Regions from separate parts of the Xanthomonas sp. NCPPB 3442 genome, predicted to be linked through region 1. Evidence: predicted binding sites of a transcription regulator. Region 1 holds the regulator's gene; the other holds the start of a gene.
The links. The regulator HrcA, encoded in region 1, represses chaperone genes, less so after heat shock. The targets are predictions, from matches to a motif close to TTNGCACTCNNNNNNNNNGAGTGCNAA.

Region 1 (7,971 bases):
TGCAACAGGCCCAGGGCACTGGCGCCGTCGTCGCCGTTGAGCTGCTGGGCGACGCTGTCGCAGGCACCGATCAGCGCGGTGGCATGGGCCTGGCGGCGGTGATTGACGTCCAGTGCGGCAATCGCGGCCGGGTCCAGGTCCTCGCGCTCCAGTTCGGCCAGTTGGTGTTCCAGAAAGCCGATCCGGTCGGAGACATCGCCCTGCGCGGAGAGCGCATCGCGCTCGTCCAGCAGCGCCTGCCAGCGCTGGCTGGCCTGGCGCACCTGCTCGCGCTGGGCGCTGTTGCGGGCGTAGGCATCGAGCAGGGCGAGCTGGCTGTGCCGGGCCATCAGCGCCTGGTGCTCGTGCTGGCCGTGGATTTCGACCAGTCTCGAGGCCAGTTCCGCCAGTTGCGAGGAAGTGACCGGGCGGCCGTTGATCCACGCGCGCGAGCCGCCGTCGGCGCGGATGATCCGGCGCAGCTGGCATTGCGCCTCGTCGTCGAGTTCGTTGTCGGCCAGCCAGCGCAGCCCGGGATGCTCGGCCGGTAGCTGGAATTCGGCCGACAGTTCGGCGCGCTCGGCGCCATGACGGACCACGCCGCTGTCGGCGCGCAGGCCGGACAGAAAGCCCAGCGCGTCCACCATCAGCGACTTGCCGGCGCCGGTTTCGCCCGATACCACGGTCATTCCCGGCCCGAATTCCAGTTCGGTGGCACGGACAACGGCGAAATCCTTGATCGAGAGGTGTCTGAGCATGAGGTCGAGTGTGAACGCTTTGGGGAAGCTTAGGGTGGCAGGGGCAGACGGGGAATCGGACGCTTGCCATCCCCGGGGCCAGACATTATCTATGCGCTGTCTCACCGGATGATCCCATGCGCGCGTCCCAGTCCCCAATGCTCGACCCTCGCGCCCGCCAGTTGCTGCGCACCCTGATTGCGCGCTACATCCGCGACGGCGAGCCGGTGGGCTCCAAGACGCTGGCCCAGCATGCGGGGCTGGACGTCAGCCCGGCCACCATCCGCAATATCCTGGCCGACCTGGAAGACGTCGGCCTGCTCAGCTCCCCGCATACCTCGGCCGGACGCGTGCCCACTGCGCATGGCTACCGGGTGTTCGTCGACAGCCTGGTGCAGATGCAGCCGCCTGGCGAAGAGGAAGTCCGCCGCCTGCGCGCGGAGCTGGCCAGCGGCAACGGCACGCAATCGTTGCTGGGCAGCGCCTCGCAGATGCTGTCGGCGATGAGCCACTTCGTCGGCGTGGTCAGCGCGCCGCGCCGCGAGCAGTTCGCGTTCCGGCATATCGACTTCGTGGCGCTGGATGCGCGCCGCGTGCTGGCGATCCTGGTGTTTGCCGACAACGAGGTGCAGAACCGCGTGATCGAGCCGCGCCGCGCTTACGAGCCGGCCGAGCTGGAACGGGTGGCCAATTACCTCAATGCGCAGTTTGCCGGGCGCGCGCTGGCCGACATCCGCGCCTGCCTGCTGCGCGAGCTGCGCATGGCCAAGAGCGAGATGGAACAACTGCTGGCGCACAGCGTGGACCTGGCCAGCGAGGCTCTGGTACCGGCCGATGCCGAGGACATGGTGATGGCCGGGCAGACCCGGCTGATGGGCGTGCAGGACCTGTCGGATCTGGATCGCCTGCGCGAACTGTTCGAGGCCTTCGCCAGCAAGCGCGAGATCCTGCAGCTGCTCGAGCGCACCATCCAGGCGCCGGGCGTGCGCATCTTCATCGGCGAGGAAACCGGCATGGTGTCGCTGGAAGACGTCTCGCTGGTCACTGCACCTTACGCCGCCAATGGCCAGGTGCTGGGCGTGCTGGGGGTGATCGGGCCCAAACGCATGGCCTACGACCGGCTGATTCCGCTGGTGCAGACCGCCGCCGACGTGCTGGGCGCGGCCATGGAGTCGCCCGGTACGCGATAACCGGCATCGATCGGCGCGATGCTTTGCTTGAAACGCGCGCGGGCGCCCATATACGGGGTGACGTTGGGGCGGGCGTTCCGCTTGCCCGGGAACTGCATATGAACCAAGACCACCCCGAATTCGACTCCGAAGACCTGTCCCAGAACCCGCCCGAGACCGATCCGCTCAAGGCCGAGATCGAATCGCTGCGCAGCGAGATCGCCCTGGTCAAGGCCGATGCCCTGCGCGAGCGCGCCGACCTGGAAAACCAGCGCAAGCGTATCGCCCGCGACGTGGAAAACGCGCGCAAGTTCGCCAACGAGAAGCTGCTCGGCGAGCTGCTGCCGGTGTTCGACAGCCTGGACGCGGGACTCACCGCCGCCGGCACCGAGCCCAGCCCGCTGCGCGATGGCCTGGACATGACCTACAAGCAATTGCTCAAGGTGGCCGCCGACAACGGCCTGACCCTGCTCGATCCGGTCGGCCAGCCGTTCAACCCGGACCAGCACCAGGCGATCAGCCAGGGCGAGGCCGAGGGCGTTGCGCCGGGTCACGTCGTGCAGGTGTTCCAGAAGGGCTACCTGCTCAACGATCGCCTGCTGCGCCCGGCCCTGGTGGTCGTGGCCAAGCACGACTGAACCGCAGCGCCGGCTGAACTGCCAGGCGCAGGCACGAAACACAGATGTGCGCCGGTGGCTTGAACACCTGCGCACCACCCCCACATCTCAGCCAGACCCGGCGTCGCCGGACACAGCTACAGAATCATCAGGAGCGTATCCATGGGCAAGATCATTGGTATTGACCTCGGCACCACGAACTCGTGCGTGTCGATCATGGACGGCGGCAAGGCCCGCGTCATCGAAAACTCCGAGGGCGATCGCACCACGCCTTCGATCGTCGCCTACACCAAGGACGGCGAAGTGCTGGTCGGCGCCTCGGCCAAGCGCCAGGCCGTGACCAACCCGAAGAACACCTTCTACGCGGTGAAGCGCCTGATCGGCCGCAAGTTCACCGATGGCGAAGTGCAGAAGGACATCTCGCACGTGCCGTACGGCATCCTGGCGCACGACAACGGCGATGCCTGGGTGCAGACCAGCGATGCCAAGCGCATGGCGCCGCAGGAAATCTCCGCGCGCGTGCTGGAAAAGATGAAGAAGACCGCCGAAGACTTCCTCGGCGAGAAGGTCACCGAAGCGGTGATCACCGTGCCGGCGTACTTCAACGACAGCCAGCGCCAGGCCACCAAGGATGCCGGTCGCATCGCCGGTCTGGACGTCAAGCGCATCATCAACGAGCCGACCGCCGCAGCCCTGGCCTATGGCCTGGACAAGAACGGCGGCGACCGCAAGATTGCCGTGTACGACCTGGGCGGCGGTACCTTCGACGTGTCGATCATCGAGATCGCCGAAGTCGATGGCGAAAAGCAGTTCGAAGTGCTGGCCACCAACGGCGACACCTTCCTGGGCGGCGAAGACTTCGACAACCGCGTCATCGAGTACCTGGTCGACGAATTCAACAAGGACCAGGGCATCGACCTGCGTAAGGATCCGCTGGCGCTGCAGCGCCTGAAAGACGCCGCAGAGCGCGCCAAGATCGAGCTGTCGTCCAGCCAGCAGACCGAAGTGAACCTGCCGTACGTCACCGCCGATGCGTCGGGCCCGAAGCACCTCAACATCAAGTTGACCCGTGCCAAGCTCGAAGCGCTGGTGGAAGACTTGGTCAAGAAGTCGATCGAGCCGTGCCGCACCGCGTTGAACGACGCTGGCCTGCGCGCCAGCGACATCAACGAAGTGATCCTGGTCGGCGGCCAGACCCGCATGCCGAAGGTGCAGCAGGCGGTTGCCGATTTCTTCGGCAAGGAACCGCGCAAGGACGTCAACCCGGACGAGGCGGTGGCCGTGGGTGCGGCGATCCAGGGCGGCGTGCTGGCCGGCGACGTCAAGGACGTGCTGCTGCTGGACGTGACCCCGCTGTCGCTGGGTATCGAGACCATGGGCGGCGTGTTCACCAAGATCATCGAAAAGAACACCACCATTCCGACCAAGGCCTCGCAGACCTTCTCCACCGCCGAAGACAACCAGTCGGCCGTGACCGTGCATGTGTTGCAGGGTGAGCGCGAGCAGGCCCGCTTCAACAAGTCGCTGGCCAAGTTCGACCTGTCCGGCATCGAGCCGGCGCCGCGCGGCATGCCGCAGGTAGAAGTGTCCTTCGACATCGACGCCAACGGCATCCTGCACGTGTCGGCCAAGGACAAGAAGACCAACAAGGAACAGAAGGTCGAGATTAAGGCCGGTTCGGGTCTGTCGGACGAAGAGATCCAGCGCATGGTCGCCGACGCGGAAGCCAACCGCGAAGAAGACAAGAAGTTCCAGGAGCTGGTGCAGGCCCGCAACCAGGCCGATGGTCTGATCCACGCCACCCGTACCGCGATCACCGAGCATGGCAGCAAGGTCGGTGGCGATGTGATCGGCAAGGTGGAAGCGGCGCTGTCGGATCTGGAAACCGCCATGAAGGGCGACGACAAGGCGCAGATCGAAGCACGCACCAAGACGCTGGAAGAAGCCGGCCAGTCGTTGTACGCAGCAGCTGCGGCGGCAGAGCAGGGCGGTAACGCCGATGCGGCCAGCGGCAACGCACAGGCCTCCAAGGCCGCCGACGACGTGGTGGACGCCGAGTTCACCGAGGTCAAGGACGACAAGAAGTAAGCCGTGATTTGGGAGTCGGGAGTGGGGATTGGCAAGCGCTAAAGCTTGCCGATTCCCGTCCCGATATCCTTAACGCGTCGCGTCGCCAGGGCGGACCAGCACACGCTGTCCGCTTTTGCGTTTCAACGAATCTCAAATCACGAATCCCGAATCCCGGCTTATGAGCAAACGCGATTACTACGAAGTGCTGGGCGTTGCCCGTGGCGCCAGCGACGAGGAGCTGAAGAAGGCGTACCGGCGCTGTGCGATGAAGCACCACCCGGACCGCAATCCTGGCGACGCGGCTGCCGAAGCGGCGTTCAAGGAATGCAAGGAAGCCTACGAGGTGCTGTCCGATGGCAATAAGCGGCGCGCCTACGACGCGCACGGCCATGCGGCCTTCGAGCACGGCATGGGCGGTGGCGGTGGGCCGGGTGGCCCGGACATGGGAGATATCTTTGGCGATATCTTCGGCAATATTTTCGGCGGTGGCGCCGCCGGTCCGCGCGCTGCGCGACGTGGTGCCGACGTGGGTTACGTACTGGAACTGGATCTGGAAGAAGCCGTCGCCGGGATCGAGCGCCGCATCGAGATTCCGACGCTGGTCGAATGCGCGCCCTGCCACGGCAGCGGTTCGGAAGACGGCAAGGTCGAGACCTGCGGCACCTGCCATGGGCGCGGCCAGGTGCGCATCCAGCGCGGCATTTTCGCCATGCAGCAGAGCTGCCCGCATTGCGACGGGCGCGGCACGCTGATCCAGAACCCCTGCAAGACCTGCCACGGTGCCGGTCGCGTGGAAGAAGACAAGGTGCTGTCGATCAAGGTGCCCGCCGGCGTGGATACCGGCGACCGGATTCGTCTTGCAGGCGAAGGCGAGGCCGGCCCGGCCGGCACGCCGCCGGGCGATCTGTATGTGGAAGTGCGGGTGCGCGAGCATGCGATCTTCCAGCGCGACGGCGACGATCTGCATTGCGAGGTGCCGATCCGCATTTCGCAGGCCGCGCTCGGCGATACCGTGCGCGTGGCGACCCTAGGCGGCGAAGCGGAGATCCGCATCCCGGCCGAGACCCAGACCGGCAAGTTGTTCCGTCTGCGCGGCAAGGGCGTGCGTTCGGTGCGCAGCCGTAGCGAAGGCGATCTGTATTGCCGCGTGGTGGTGGAGACCCCGGTCAATCTCACCGCCGACCAGCGCGAACTGCTGCAGCAGTTCGAAGCGACGTTCACCGGCGAGGATGCACGCAAGCATTCGCCCAAGTCGGCCACCTTCATCGACGGCGTCAAGGGGTTTTGGGATCGGATGACGTCCTGACCCAGGCGGCGTGATGTCACGATGGCCCGGCGTGCGGCTTGCTGCGCGTCGGGCTCTTTTTTTGGGTTGTCCCGAAGGCTGCCCGCGATGCGGCCGACGCGTTGAAGTTGCGGACGCAACGCGATGTCAGCGTGAGAATTGCCGGGGCAGCTGCGCGCGTTTCAGTAGCGCCACTGCGAGATCTCCAGCGACATCTCCGCACATCGCACGTGTGTGTTTGACGCGTCGTCATTGCCTTCAGACGCAGCACGCTGTCGCCCGCAACGCGAGGCAACGCCAGTCCTTGATCGTGCAGTTCGGCCATTGGCCTGCAGCATCGGTCGAGCGTCTTTTGGCGTCTCACCTTGCTCAACGAGCGTACTGCCACTCACGCTGCGCCGGCGGGCTTGGGCATCTGGCCGTGATGTGTTCAAGACCAGGGGCGTGCTGTTCAGCAGCGCCCACTGCCGGTGGTGCCGTTCCTCCACGACATCCTGGCAAGGTTACGCGGATAATCGGTGCCATCTCTCCAGCATGGTCGCCCGCATGAGCGATGCAACCGACAGCCACCTCGTCCATGGTCGCCGCCAGCGTCCGGACGGCCCTTCGCCGATCGACGTGATTTCGGTGCAATCGCAATTGGTCTATGGCCATGCCGGCAACAGCGCTGCGGTGCCGCCGCTGCGCGCGCTGGGACTGCGTGTGGCCGAAGTACCCACCACGTTGCTGAGCAACGCGCCGTTTTACGCGACCCTGCGCGGGCGCATCCTGCCAGCCGACTGGCTGGCGGATTTGTTGCTGGGCGCCACCGAACGTGGCTTGCCGCAGCGTGCACGCATGCTGGTGTCCGGCTATTTCGGCAGCCTGGCCAACGGCGAAGCCTTCGCCGACTGGCTGGAGCAGACCTTGCCGCAGGCCCCGCAGCTGCGTTATTGCCTGGACCCGGTGATTGGCGACACGCACACCGGCCCATATGTGGAACCCGGGCTGGAGCGCGTGTTCGCCGAGCGTCTGCTGCCGCACGCCTGGCTGGTGACGCCCAACGCGTTCGAGTTGGGGCGGTTGACCGGTTTGCCGAGCCTGCAGCAGGACGAGGCCATCGCCGCCGCGCGCGAGTTGCTGGCGCGTGGGCCGCAATGGGTACTTGCACACAGCGTGGCCGGTGCCGCAGGTGAGCTGGTGACCTTGGCAGTCAGCGATGCGGCGGTGTATCGCTGGGCCAGCCCGCACCTGCCGGTCGATGTGGCAGGCACCGGCGATGTGCTGATTGGCTTTCTGTTGCGCGATGTGCCGTTCGAGCAGGCGGTGGGACACGCGCTCAGCGGCGTGCATGGCGCGCTGGAAGCGACGCTGGCCGCAGGTTTCGAGGAGTTCGACGTGCTGGCCGCGGCGCCGGCCGCACTTGCTGGGACGCCGCGATTTGCCGTCGAGCGATTGGCATGATCGCGCAGCCGGTGGTCGGCATCGTCGGCATCGCCGGCGCGTACGGGCGCTGGCTGGCGCAGTTCCTGCGCACGCGCATGCAGCTGGACGTGATCGGGTTCGATCCGGCCGACAGCGGCAGCATGGACGAAGCCACACTGGCGCAGCGTGCTGACGTACTGATTTTCGCCGCGCCGATTCGCCATACCGCCGCATTGATCGAGCGGTATGTGGCACTCGCCGGCGCACGCGCTGCCGCGCAGCTGTGGCTGGATGTCACCTCGATCAAACAGGCACCGGTCGCGGCAATGCTGACCTCGCAGGCGGACGTGGTCGGCCTGCATCCGATGACCGCACCGCCAAAATCGCCGACCTTGAAAGGGCGCGTGATGGTGGTCTGCGAAGGGCGGCTGCAGCGCTGGTCGGCGTGGGTGCAGAACTTGTGCAGCGCGCTGCAGGCCGAATGCGTGTATGCAACGCCGGAGCACCATGACCGCGTGATGGCGCTGGTGCAGGCGATGGTACACGCCACTCACCTGGCGCAGGCCGGCACCCTGCGCGACTACGCACCGCTGCTGGGCGAGCTGCGCGCACTGATGCCGTACCGCTCGGCATCGTTCGAACTGGATACCGCGGTGATCGCGCGCATTCTCTCGCTGAACCCCTCGATCTACGAAGACATCCAGTTCGGC
Region 2 (7,971 bases), 2.5 Mb from region 1:
AGGTCCTTGATGGTCGCCTTCTCAAGCGCCAGGCCCACTTCCTCGGAGATCACGGTACCGCCGGTCAGCACGGCCATGTCTTCCAGCATCGCCTTGCGACGGTCGCCGAAGCCCGGCGCCTTGACGGCCACGACCTTGACGATGCCGCGGATGGTGTTGACCACCAGGGTCGCCAGCGCTTCGCCTTCGACTTCTTCGGCGACGATCAGCAGCGGCTTGCCGGCCTTGGCCACGCCTTCCAGCACGGGCAGCAGGTCACGCACGTTGGAGATCTTCTTGTCGTGCAGCAGGATGAACGGGTCGTCCAGGTCGGCCGACTGGCTCTGCTGGTTGTTGATGAAGTACGGGGAGAGGTAGCCGCGGTCGAACTGCATGCCCTCGACCACGTCCAGCTCGTTTTCCAGGCCCGAGCCTTCTTCAACGGTGATCACGCCTTCCTTGCCGACCTTCTTCATCGCTTCGGCAATGATGTTGCCGATCGACTCGTCCGAGTTGGCCGAGATGGTGCCGACCTGGGCAATCGCCTTGTCGTCGGTGGTGGGCTTGGAGATGTTCTTCAGCTCGACGACCGCAGCCTTGACGGCCTGGTCGATACCACGCTTGAGGTCCATCGGGTTCATGCCGGCGGCCACGGCCTTGGCGCCTTCGCGGATCAGGGCCTGGGCCAGCACGGTGGCGGTGGTGGTGCCGTCGCCGGCGTTGTCGTTGGTCTTGGAAGCGACTTCCTTGACCATCTGCGCGCCCATGTTCTCGAACTTGTCGGCCAGTTCGATTTCCTTGGCGACGGAAACGCCGTCCTTGGTGATGGTCGGCGCGCCGAAGCTCTTCTCGAGCACGACGTTGCGGCCCTTCGGGCCCAGGGTGGCCTTCACGGCATTGGCAAGCACGTTGACGCCACGAACCATGCGGGTACGTGCGTCTTCACCGAAACGAATGTCTTTAGCAGCCATTGGTTGTTACTCCGGGATTTGAGATTGGGGATTGGGGATTGGCTAGAGCGGGATCCGGAGGAGAGGCGGATTGGTGCGGCAAGCCGCGGTGACCAATCCCGAATCTCGACTCCCGAATCCCGCCGGCAACGGCTATCAGCCGATGACGGCCAGGATGTCGTCTTCGCGCAGCACCTTGTACTCGACGCCTTCGGACTTGTAGCTGCTGCCGGCGTACTGGCCGTAGATGACCTTGTCGCCAACCTTGACCACCGGCGCGCGCAGGCTGCCGTTGTCCAGCGGCTTGCCGGCGCCGATCGCGACGACTTCACCCTTGGTGGACTTTTCCTTGGCGGAGTCCGGAATCACGATGCCGCCGGCGGAAACTTCGTCGGCTTCGATCGGCTTGACTACAACGCGGTCGTGAAGCGGCTTGATGCTCATAGAGAGAAGACCTCTTAAGTGTTTGATTGGCCTGGAAATTATCGGCGATGTTAGCACTCGCACATGACGACTGCCAGCACAGCGCGCGGAAAAAACCCGACAAGCGGGTGCGGGCCAGAGATTGTGCTGCGCGGGCGGCTTTCAAGGGCTGGCGGCAAAAATTTTTCGCCGACCGCTTCTTTCCGAACCACCGGGGCGGCCGACAAAACGGAGCGAGCGGTTGTCAGGTGGGCGCGGACATCGCGGAGGAACCGGAATGGAGTGCATGCCCACGGGCACCGGGCGCGCCCACCTGGCAGGCGTATAGCGGTCTGGTCCAATGCTCTAGAAATGGAACCAGGTTCCATCGCCTGTCATGCGCGCGCCTTACAGTCGGGAACGCATTCCCCGATCACAAGGAGCTGTCGATGAGGTTGCCGTCCCGTTTCGTGTCCCTGCGTTGCACCCTTCCCCTGGCCTGCGCGTTCGCGCTCGGTGCCACCTCCGCCAATGCGGCGGTTTTCATCAACGAGCTGCACTACGACGACGCGGGCGCCTCCGGCGACAGCGGCGAGGGGGTGGAAGTGGTGGCCACTGCCGGCGAATCGCTGAGCGGTTACCGCATCTACCTGTACAACGGCAACAGCCCCAGTGCGGCAGTGGTGTACGCCAATACGGCGGTGCCGGCCGGCACGGTGGTCAGCTGCGGCAGCCAGGTGCGTATGGCCACGGTGAGCTATGCCAGCAACGGCGTGCAGAACGGCCCCAACGACGGCGTGGCGCTGGTCGACCCCAACGGGCAGCTGGTGCAGTTCCTCAGTTATGAAGGCGCCATCACCGGCAGCGGCGGCCCGGCGGCCGGCGTGACCAGCCAGAACCTGCCGGTGAGCGAGAGCAACAGCACCGCGGTCGGCAGTTCGCTGCAATTGACCGGTACCGGCAGCAGCGCGGCCAACTTCAGCTGGGCCGGCTCGGCGGCGCAGACCTTCGGCGCCTGCAACCGCGGCCAGACCTTCACCGGCAGCGACGGCGGTGGAAGCACCGGTGCTCCCACCATCAGCAGCACCACACCAACGCAAGGCGCCACCGGCTTTCCGGCTGCCGGCGATCTGGCCGTGGGCTTCAGCGAAGCGGTGACGCTGGGCAGCGGTGCGTTTGCGCTGAGCTGCGCCAGCTCCGGCAACGTGGCGTTGACATACCCGACCAGCGGCACCCGCTTCACCCTGTCCACCAACACCGCCCTGGTCGGCGGCGAGCGCTGCACGCTGGCCATCACCGCCAGCGCCATCCGCGATGCCACCGGCCTGAGCCCGGCCGCCAACCAGTCCATCGCCTTCACCGTGGCCACCGCCAGCGGCGGCGGTACCGGGTACTACGCGCGGGTCAATACCGCCAGCGCCAGCCAGCTGCGCTGCTCGTTGCACGCCACCATCAAGGGGCACACGGTCTACCCGTACAGCGGCAGCGGCACCAGCACCTGGACCATCCTGGAAATGGCCGACGAGGATCCCAACAACAGCGGCCGCATCCTGGACGCCTACCGCAACCGCAGCTACGCCAAGGTCAGCGACCGCGCCGGCACCGGCAGCGGGCTCACCTACAACCGCGAGCACACCTGGCCCAACTCGCTGGGCTTTGGCAGCGCCACCGGCGACCGCGGCCTGCCGTACGCGCCCTATACCGACACCCACATGCTGTACCTGACCGACACCAGCTTCAACGCAGACCGCGGCAACAAGCCCTATGCCACCTGCACCAGCAGCTGCGGCGAGCGGGCGACCGAGGTCAACGACGGCAGTGGCGGCGGCAGCGGGCGATATCCGGGCAATTCCAACTGGGTCCGCACGCCCGACGGCAACAGCGGCACCTTCGAGGTGTGGGGCCGGCGCAAGGGCGACATGGCGCGCGCGGTGATGTACATGGCCATCCGCTATGAAGGCGGGCTGGATGCGGCCACCGGACAATCCGAGCCGGACCTGGAGCTGACCGACGACCGCAGCAAGATCGTGCAGACCGCGGCCTCGCCGGCCTACATGGGCCTGCTCTCCACCCTGCTGGCCTGGCATCAGGCCGACCCGCCGGACGATGCCGAGCGCGCCCGCAACGAGGTGATCTTCAGCTTCCAGGGCAACCGCAACCCGTTCGTGGATCACCCCGAATGGGCCACCGCCAGCCTGTTCAACTCGGCCAAGCCGGCCAGTTGCCAGCTGGCCAACTAAGACCGGCTCGCGCACGTCGCGCGCAGTCGCCAGGCGGGGTAAACGGCACGCTCGGAACCGCACTGTACGCATGGTACATGCCGCTTCCGGGTCCCGCCCGCACCCGCCTGGCGGCAAGCGCAACCGTGTTGCCTGTTGGCCTGGGCTGCACCGGCCGGGCGGGTGAGGCGCGGGGCCCGGAGCAGATCGCGCCGGGCGCCTTGCCCCAACCGGTGACGCCGGGCGTCTGTACAGACGGCGTGCGTTGCCGGCAGGCGCCACGGCATTGATCCCCATTGACCGAACCCGGGTAGCCGCCCTGCCGTGCACGGCAGGGCGCAAGCGAACCCGGAACCATCCAAGGCGCCGCGTGCTGACCGCAGGGTCGCTTGAGCACGCCATCTCACCGGGGCCACGAAGTTAACGTCTTGTTCCGGAATCGGCGGTCGATCCCCCGCAAACAGGGGATTACACTGCCGGGTCCAATGAGCGCACCTTCCCTCCATTTGTTAGTGAGCACCTGCCCGGATACCGACAGCGCCGAGCGCATTGCGCAGGCCTTGCTCGACGAACGGCTGGCCGCCTGCGTCACCCTATTGCCCGGCGTGCAATCGCTGTACCGCTGGAAGGGCGCGATCGAGCGCAGCACCGAGGTGCAGTTGCTGATCAAAACCTGGGACGACTGCCTGCCCGACGCCATCGCGCGGCTGCAGGCCTTGCATCCGTATGAACTGCCGGAGGCGGTCGCTGTCCAAGCCAGCGCCGGGCTGCCGGCGTATCTCGATTGGGTCCGGGCCGAAACCCGCAAGGAATTCTGACGTCCATGAAGTCTCTGTCCCGCTGGATCGCCCGCTGCGCGCTCTTGGCCGCCCCCTTGCTCGCCGCGCCGCTGGCGGTACTGGCGCCCGCCCCCGCGCAGGCCGCCGTAACCGAAGCCGACCTGCTGCCGGTGGACCAGGCCTTCGCGCTGAGCGCCACCGCCGACAGCCGCGACCGCATCGCGCTGCACTGGAAGATCGCACCGGGCTACTACCTGTATCGCCACCGCATCAGCGTCAAGGCCGGAAAGGGGTTTGCCGCGGGCGAACTGGCGCTGCCGGAAGGCGAGAGCAAGCACGACGAGTTCTTCGGCCAGGTGCAGACCTACCGCAAGCAACTGCAGGCCACCCTGGCCGGCAAGGCCGACCCGGCAGTGCAGACCGCCGTCCTGCAGGTGCAGTACCAGGGCTGCGCCGATGCCGGCGTGTGCTATCCACCGCAGCGGCGAGAAATCCGCCTCGACCTGCCCGCGGCCGATGCCACCGGGGCGCAGGCCACCGCTGCGCCACGCGAGAACCTGGGCGCGCTGGTGCCACGCAACGCCGCCCCGCGCCTGTTCGGCGCCTCCGGCCAGACCGCCGGGGTGGACGCGTTGCCGCTGCCGGCCGAGCAGGCGTTCAATTTCGAAGCCATCGTCGGCGACGGCAACAGCCTGCTGCTGCGCTTCACCCCGGCGCCGGGCTATTACATCTACCGCGACCGCACCTCGCTGGCCCTGGAAGGCGCCAGCGGCGTGCGCACCGGGCTGCCGCGCTGGCCGCAAGGCAAGGCGCACCGCGACGAACACTTCGGCGATGTGGTGGTGTATTTCGACCAGGCCGAAGTGACCTTGCCGCTGCTGCGCGACCACCCTGACCCGGCCCACGTGACCCTGGTGGCCACCTTCCAGGGCTGCCAGACCGACGGGATCTGCTATCCGCCGATGACCCGCCGCGTCGCCCTGGATGTACCGGCCGGCACCGTGTCGCCGCAGAACCAGGCGCAGGCCGCGCCGTTGATGATTTCGCCGCTGGCCGCCGGTCAGGCACCGGTCGAGCCGGCGCCGGCCGCCAGCACGGCCGTCCCGGTCGCCGATGCCTCGGCCGGCAACCCGGAGCGCACGCCGCCGCCGCATGCCGACAAGGGCCTGCTGGGCATGCTGGTGCTGGCTCTGCTTGGCGGGTTGGTGCTGAACCTGATGCCCTGCGTGCTGCCGATCCTGTCGCTGAAGGTGCTGGGCCTGGCCCATAGCGGCGAGAGCCGCAGCCACGCGCGTCGCCATGCGATCTGGTACTCGCTGGGCGTGCTGGTGTCCTTTGCCGCCATCGGTGGGCTGGTGATCGGCTTGCGCGCCGCCGGGCAGGCCGCCGGCTGGGGCTTCCAGCTGCAGCAGCCGTGGTTCGTCGCGGCGCTGGCGTATCTGATGTTCGCGGTGGGGCTGAGCCTGTCGGGCGTGTTCACCTTGGGCACCAACCTGGGCGGCATCGGCCAGTCGCTGGCCGCGCGCAACGGGCCGCTGGGCGACTTCTTCACCGGCGTGCTGGCCTGCGTGGTCGCCAGCCCCTGCATCGCGCCGTTCATGGGCACGGCACTGGCCTACGCCTTCACCGCGCCCGCACTGCTGGCGATGCTGGTATTCCTGGTGCTGGGCCTGGGCCTGGCGCTGCCGTTCCTGCTGATCGGCTTCGTGCCTTCGCTGGCGCGGCGCCTGCCCACCCCCGGAGCGTGGATGGAAACGCTCAAGCAGGTGCTGGCGTTCCCCATGTATCTCACCGCGATCTGGCTGCTGTGGGTCTTGGGCAAGCAGCGCGGCGTGGATGCGCTGGCCTTGATGCTGGTGGGCGCCACCCTGCTGGCCCTGGGGCTGTGGTGCTTCGAGCGCAGCCGCTGGAAGAGCCACCGCCTGGGCATGGGCCTGGCCACGACGATGCTGGTGCTGGCCCTGGTGCCGGTGGTCGCGGTCACGCGCCTGAGCCTGCCGGCGGCCACCGCGGCCGAGGGCGTGGTGGCGTTCTCGCCGCAGTTGCTGGACCGCCTGCGTGCCGACAACCGCGTGGTCTTCGTCAACATGACCGCCGATTGGTGCGTGACCTGCAAGGCCAACGAAAAGAACGTGCTGAGCAGCGCCGAATTCCGCGACGCGTTGCGCCGCGTCGATGCGGTCTACATGAAGGGCGACTGGACCAATGTCGACCCCGCCATCAGCACCTTCCTGGACCAGCACCAGGCCGTCGGCGTGCCGCTGTACGTGGTCTACGGCCCCGGCGCCCCGCCGGCGATCCTGCCGACCGTGCTGACCGGCGCGATTACCGAAGACGCCTTGCTGCGCGCTGCGCGGTAAGGCGCGCCTTCGCTGCGGCCGGTGGCCTGGGCGGCCGTCTGTTGGCGGGCCAGGCCGAAGATTTTGCGAACCGTGTGGGCCGACACCCGCGCCACAGGCGTGTTGCGACAGGTCCAAGCGCGGGTTTAGCCCCTCCTGGCCGGGGTCTGCACGCCCCGCGCTGCTGGCGCCCTGCAGACCTGACCGGCCGATGTTGGCATGCGCATAGGTGGCGTCAGGCTGCGCGCGGCCTCGCCTGTTCGGTGCCCCTGGCACCTCCAACGCTTGATGCATGCGATGCGCAGCAGGCGACCGTGGCCGCGGCCTGCACGGCGGGAAGCTGCGGGAAGCTGCGGGAAGCGAGGCAGCAGAGGGGGTCGATCGCGCTGGTCGCCCTTCATCTGGCACGCCGGCCGGTCCGGCCCGACGCCACGTTGTTGGGAGCCTGCATCTGCGCGCAAAACGCAGATCGCGGCCCTGCTGCAACTCACCTCCTGCGCGCTTGCCATGAACAAGCCGGGCACTCACCGAATTGCTGCCGCCGGCACAACATTCCGACGCCCGACAGGAGAGGATGCCGCCAGCAGCCGTTGCCGCGTAACCGGCCGGGACGGCTGCCTCCATCGCGCCAGGCGCAAACGCTGCGCTCCGGAGGCGCACGGCCGGCTGCCGGTTCCGCTCGCAGCGGTCCGGGCGATTCAAGGCCGGCACGATGACCTCCGGCACGCCATTGCCCGCCGCCATTAGCCACCGCCCAAACCATTCGAAATTTAAAACATCCGTTTTAAACAGACCTAAGTTCGTCGAACTGGACAGCATCGGCGACATCGCGCAGACTTCCGGCCTTTCCGCTCTTCCGGATCCCATGGCCCATCTGCTGCTGTTGCATGGCCCCAACCTCAACCTGCTCGGCACCCGCGAGCCGGAGGTCTACGGGCGTACCACGCTGGCGCAGATCGATGCGGCCCTGGTGGACCGCGCGCAGGCGGCCGGGCACGTGCTGCACTGTCTGCAGTCCAATGCCGAGCACGTGCTGGTGGAGCGCATCCACGCCGCGCGCGAGGACGGCACCGCCTACATCCTGATCAACCCGGCCGCCTTCACCCATACCTCGGTGGCGCTGCGCGATGCGCTGCTGGGCGTGGGGCTGCCGTTCGTGGAAATTCATCTGTCCAACCCGCACGCGCGCGAGCCGTTCCGGCACCACAGCTATCTCAGCGACAAGGCCGACGGGGTGATCTGCGGCTTCGGCGCCGACAGCTACCGGCTGGCGCTGGAAGCGGTGATCGCGCGCCTGGAGCGC

Region 2: a site for HrcA is predicted at 1,424-1,450, ahead of AC1POX_RS19305 (co-chaperone GroES). Genes of this name have one in related genera too.

Annotation. Positions count from the first base shown of each region.
Region 1 is NZ_CM161514.1:1,950,829-1,958,799, forward strand. It holds gene recN (DNA repair protein RecN) at 1-737, opposite strand, end outside; gene hrcA (heat-inducible transcriptional repressor HrcA) at 875-1,906, shown strand; gene grpE (nucleotide exchange factor GrpE) at 2,005-2,523, shown strand; gene dnaK (molecular chaperone DnaK) at 2,665-4,590, shown strand; gene dnaJ (molecular chaperone DnaJ) at 4,751-5,878, shown strand; gene pdxY (pyridoxal kinase) at 6,404-7,300, shown strand; gene AC1POX_RS08525 (prephenate dehydrogenase) at 7,297-7,971, shown strand, end outside.
Region 2 is NZ_CM161514.1:4,457,758-4,465,728, forward strand. It holds gene groL (chaperonin GroEL) at 1-950, opposite strand, end outside; gene AC1POX_RS19305 (co-chaperone GroES) at 1,086-1,373, opposite strand; RNA gene AC1POX_RS19310 (sX9 sRNA) at 1,571-1,640, opposite strand; gene AC1POX_RS19315 (endonuclease) at 1,781-3,571, shown strand; RNA gene AC1POX_RS19320 (sX9 sRNA) at 3,576-3,650, opposite strand; gene cutA (divalent-cation tolerance protein CutA) at 4,036-4,368, shown strand; gene AC1POX_RS19330 (protein-disulfide reductase DsbD family protein) at 4,374-6,689, shown strand; gene aroQ (type II 3-dehydroquinate dehydratase) at 7,534-7,971, shown strand, end outside.